One region of the Cellulomonas pasadenensis genome, then DNA from elsewhere that is predicted to be linked to it. Evidence: riboswitches for the same ligand, from Rfam matches in the RefSeq annotation. Region 1 holds a riboswitch; the other holds the start of a gene.

Region 1 (2,196 bases):
GCGGTCGCGATGATGTCGGCGACCTCGGTGAACTCGGCGTCGCCGAGACCGCGGGTCGCGAGCGCGGGCGTGCCGATGCGCAGGCCGGACGTGACGCGCGGCGGGCGCGGGTCGAACGGGACGGCGTTGCGGTTGACCGTCACGCCCACCGCGTGCAGGAGGTCCTCCGCCTGCTGGCCGTCGAGCGCGGAGTGGCGCAGGTCGACGAGCACGAGGTGGACGTCGGTGCCGCCGGTGAGGACGGAGACGCCGGCCGCGGCGACGTCCGGCGCGGTGAGGCGCTCGGCGATGATGCGGGCGCCGTCCATCGTGCGCTGCTGGCGGTCCTTGAAGTCGTCCGTGCCCGCGACCTTGAACGCGACGGCCTTCGCGGCGATCACGTGCATGAGCGGGCCGCCCTGCTGGCCCGGGAAGACGGCGGAGTCGATCTTCTTGGCGTACTCCTCGCGCGACAGGATGAAGCCGGAGCGCGGGCCGCCGATCGTCTTGTGGACGGTGGAGGACACGACGTCGGCGTGCGGCACCGGCGACGGGTGCAGGTCCGCGGCGACGAGACCGGCGAAGTGCGCCATGTCGACCCAGAGCTTGGCGCCGACCTCGTCCGCGATCTCGCGGAACGCCGCGAAGTCGAGGTGGCGGGGGTACGCGGACCAGCCGCCGATGATGACGTCGGGGCGGTGCTCGAGCGCCGCCTTGCGGACCGCCTCCGGCTCGACGCGGAACGTCTGCGGGTCGACGCCGTACGCGGCGACGTCGTAGAGCTTGCCCGAGAAGTTGATGCGCATGCCGTGCGTGAGATGGCCGCCGTGCGCGAGGTCGAGGCCGAGGATCTTGTCGCCGGCGCTGATGAGCGCGTGCAGCACGGCCGCGTTGGCCGTCGCGCCCGAGTGCGGCTGGACGTTGGCGTGCTCGGCGCCGAACAGCGCCTTGGCGCGGTCGATCGCGATGGTCTCCGCGACGTCGACCTGCTCGCAGCCGCCGTAGTAGCGGCGGCCCGGGTAGCCCTCGGCGTACTTGTTGGTGAGCACGGAGCCCTGCGCCTGCAGGACGGCGCGCGGGACGAAGTTCTCGCTCGCGATCATCTCGAGCGTGTCCTGCTGGCGGGCGAGCTCGCCGTCGAGGACGGCGGCGATCTCGGGGTCGAGCTCGGAGATGTTCTGGTCGAGCAGGCTGTCGCTCATGCTGGGCTCCTGTCGCAGTCAACCGTGCGGGCGCACCGGGCACCCGCACACACGGAGTGCCGGTGTGGGGTGACCGAGGGGCCCAGGCGTCCGACCCGTTGGTCCAGCTGCTGCGTCGCTCCCCGGTGGTGACCCACCCGTTGCGCCAGTCACGACCCGCACAGCCTAGCAACCGAGGTCGGCGCCGACGGGCCGTCTCACGACGCGGCGGCGGGTCGCCCCGGGACCGTCGGCGCGGGGTGCGCAGGTGCCCGGGCCGTCGGTCCCGCGGGCACGGCGGCGCGCGTCACGACGTCGGCGGCAGGTCCTCCAGCCGCGCCAGCCAGCGCTTGAGGACGACCTCGAGGACCTCGGCGTCGCCCTCGTCGAGGAGCGCCAGCAGGCGGTGCTGGTTGGCGACGTGGTCCGTGAACGCGGCGTCGATGACGTCGCGGCCGCGCTCGGTCAGCTCCACGACGCGACCGCGGCCGTCGTGCTCGCTCACCCGACGGCGTACCAGCCCTGCGCCCTCGAGCCGGTCGACGCGCTTGGTCATCCCGCCGCTCGTGACGAGCGTGTGCTCCGCGAGCTCGCCGCACGAGTGCGCGTAGGGGGCGCCGGCGCGGCGGAGCGTGGCCAGGACGTCGAAGTCGCCCTCCGCCAGGCCGTGCCGCCGGTACACGGCGACGAGCTCGTCGTGGACGCGGAGCCCGACGCGGCTCAGGCGCCCGAACACGCCCTGCGTGCGGACGTCGAGGTCGGGCCGCTCGCGGGTCCACGCCGCGCGGACGCCGTCGACGAAGTCGGGCGGGAGGTCGGCAGCCGTCATGGGTGGATCTTATCTTCCCGGTCAGATAACTTGTCTTCCGTGGAAACTACCTGGCGCTGGTCGCTCGTCGCCGCGCTCGCCCCGGTCTCCTGGGGCGCCGCGTACTACGTCACGCGGCACACGCTCCCCGCCGACGCCCCGCTGTGGGGCTCGGTGCTGCGCGCGCTGCCTTCCGGTCTCGTCCTGCTCGCGCTCGCGCGGCAGGCA
Region 2 (2,196 bases), on a different contig from region 1:
CGCCGGCTCGCCGGCGGCGAGGGTCCACGTCGACGGGTCGTCGCCGGGCGCGTCGAGCCGGTCGACCGACTGCAGCAGCAGCCCGCCGGACACGGCGCGCATCTCGACGCCGCCCACGGGCGGCGTGTCGACGACGAGCAGGCGCACGTTCTTCTTCTGCTGCAGGACCGCGAGCGCGTCGTCGTCGAAGCCCGGCGCCACGACGACCTCGGTGAAGACGGGCGCGATCTGCTCGGCGGCGGCTCGCGTCACGACCTGGTTGGTGGCGATGACGCCGCCGAACGCGGACACCGGGTCGCAGGCGTGCGCCTTGGCGTGGGCGTCGGCGACGTCGGTGCCGACCGCGATGCCGCACGGGTTGGCGTGCTTGATGATCGCGACGGTCGGGGCGTCGTGGTCGTGCGCGGCCCGCCACGCCGCGTCGGCGTCGACGTAGTTGTTGTAGCTCATGGCCTTGCCGTGCAGCTGGGTCGCCTGCGCGAGCCCGCCGGGCCCGTGCCCGGAGGTGTACAGCGCCGCCCGCTGGTGCGGATTCTCGCCGTAGCGCAGGACGTCCGACCGGTCCCACGTCGCGCCGACCCACGCGGGGAAGCCCGTGCTCACGCCGTCGACCTCGTCGGTCGTCGTCGCGACGTTGCCCATCCACGACGCCACGGCCACGTCGTACGTGGCCGTGTGCACGAACGCCTGCGCCGCGAGCCGCGTGCGCTCGGCGCGCGTGAAGCCGCCGGCGGCGACCGCGGCGACGACCTCGTCGTACCGCGACGGCTCGACGACGACCGCGACGCTCGGGTGGTTCTTCGCGGCGGCGCGCACCATCGACGGGCCACCGATGTCGATCTGCTCGACGCACGCGTCGACGTCGGCGCCGGACGCGACGGTCTGCGTGAACGGGTACAGGTTCACCACGACGAGCTCGAAGGGCGCGACGCCGAGCTCCTGCAGCTGGGCGAGGTGCTCGGGCCGCCGCGTGTCCGCGAGGATGCCGGCGTGCACGCGCGGGTGCAGCGTCTTGACGCGGCCGTCGAGGCACTCCGGGAAGCCCGTGAGGTCCTCGACGCGCGTCACGGGGACCCCCGCCGCGGCGACCGTGGCGGCCGTGGAGCCGGTCGACACGAGCTCCACGCCGGCGCGGTGCAGCGCGGTGGCGAGCTCGACCAGGCCGGTCTTGTCGTACACGGACAGCAGGGCGCGGCGCACGGGGCGGCGCGTGGCGTCGGCGGTGGGCGTGGGCGCGTCGGACATGGCGTCTCCCGGGGGGCAGCGTCGAACGAGGACGCCGGGCACCCAGGCGGGCGGTGCACGGTCGAGGCTGCTGCGGCCGCTCCCCGGTGGTTGCCTCCACCTGCGCCAGTCACGACCGCCGTCCAGTCTAGCGGCCGGGGCGCGGGGCCGGACGCGGGGTGAACTCCCGCGCCGACCGTTGTGCCCGCTTCGTCCCGGGCGCACCATCGGTAGCGGCCCACCCCAGGGGCGGGTGGGCGAGGACCCCGGGGGGCACCATGTCCGCACTCGTCACCGCCGTGCTCGCGACCGCGCTGGCCGTCACGGTCCCGGCCGCGGGGGCGGCCGCCGCCGCACCGACCGGCACCGCACCCGTCAGCAGCGCACCCATGAGCACCGCGGTCACCGGCACCGTCGCCGCCGAGGGCGTGGCGCACCGGCTGGTCCGGCAGGCGGCCGAGGGCGACGCCGCCGCCGCGCACGTCGCGGCGCGCCGGCCGGCCGGCCTGGTCGACCTGGGCGTGGACGAGTGCGCGTGGGACGTGAACGACCACGGCGTCGTCGTCACCACGACGCACGTCGTGCGGGGCGGGCGGGTGTCGCCGTTGCCCGGGGGCCTGACCGGCGCACGTCTGATCAACGACCGGGGGCAGATCGCGGGCGACGTGGACGGCCGCGCCGCGTTCTGGGACGGCTCCCGGCTGTGGCTGCTCGACCCGCTGAGCCCCGACCACACGTTCGTCGTCGTCACCGGGCTCAGCGACCGCGGCGAGCTCGTCGGCTCGTCCGGGGCGTTCGGCGGCGAGCCGGTCGCGTTCCGGTGGCGCCGGGGCGTCATGACGCCGCTCGAGGGCCTGGGCGGGCGCACGGACGCCAACGACGTGAACGACCGCGGGCAGGTGGTCGGCGCCGCGTGGGTCGACGGCACGCAGCACGCCGTGCGGTGGGAGGCCGACGGGCGGCTCGTGCGTC

The links. Region 1 has a riboswitch for ZMP and ZTP ahead of glyA (serine hydroxymethyltransferase). Riboswitches for the same ligand answer to the same signal wherever they lie in the genome.
Region 2: linked by a shared signal. The riboswitch ahead of purH (bifunctional phosphoribosylaminoimidazolecarboxamide formyltransferase/IMP cyclohydrolase) and the one ahead of glyA (serine hydroxymethyltransferase) in region 1 are both predicted to bind ZMP and ZTP.

The regions. Positions count from the first base shown of each region.
Region 1 is NZ_JBFTEP010000021.1:17,019-19,214, reverse strand. It holds gene glyA (serine hydroxymethyltransferase) at 1-1,181, opposite strand, end outside; ZMP/ZTP riboswitch at 1,255-1,344, opposite strand; gene AB6N23_RS04920 (MarR family winged helix-turn-helix transcriptional regulator) at 1,468-1,989, opposite strand; gene AB6N23_RS04915 (DMT family transporter) at 2,029-2,196, shown strand, end outside.
Region 2 is NZ_JBFTEP010000158.1:3,346-5,541, reverse strand. It holds gene purH (bifunctional phosphoribosylaminoimidazolecarboxamide formyltransferase/IMP cyclohydrolase) at 1-1,245, opposite strand, end outside; ZMP/ZTP riboswitch at 1,279-1,368, opposite strand; gene AB6N23_RS16220 (hypothetical protein) at 1,503-2,196, shown strand, end outside.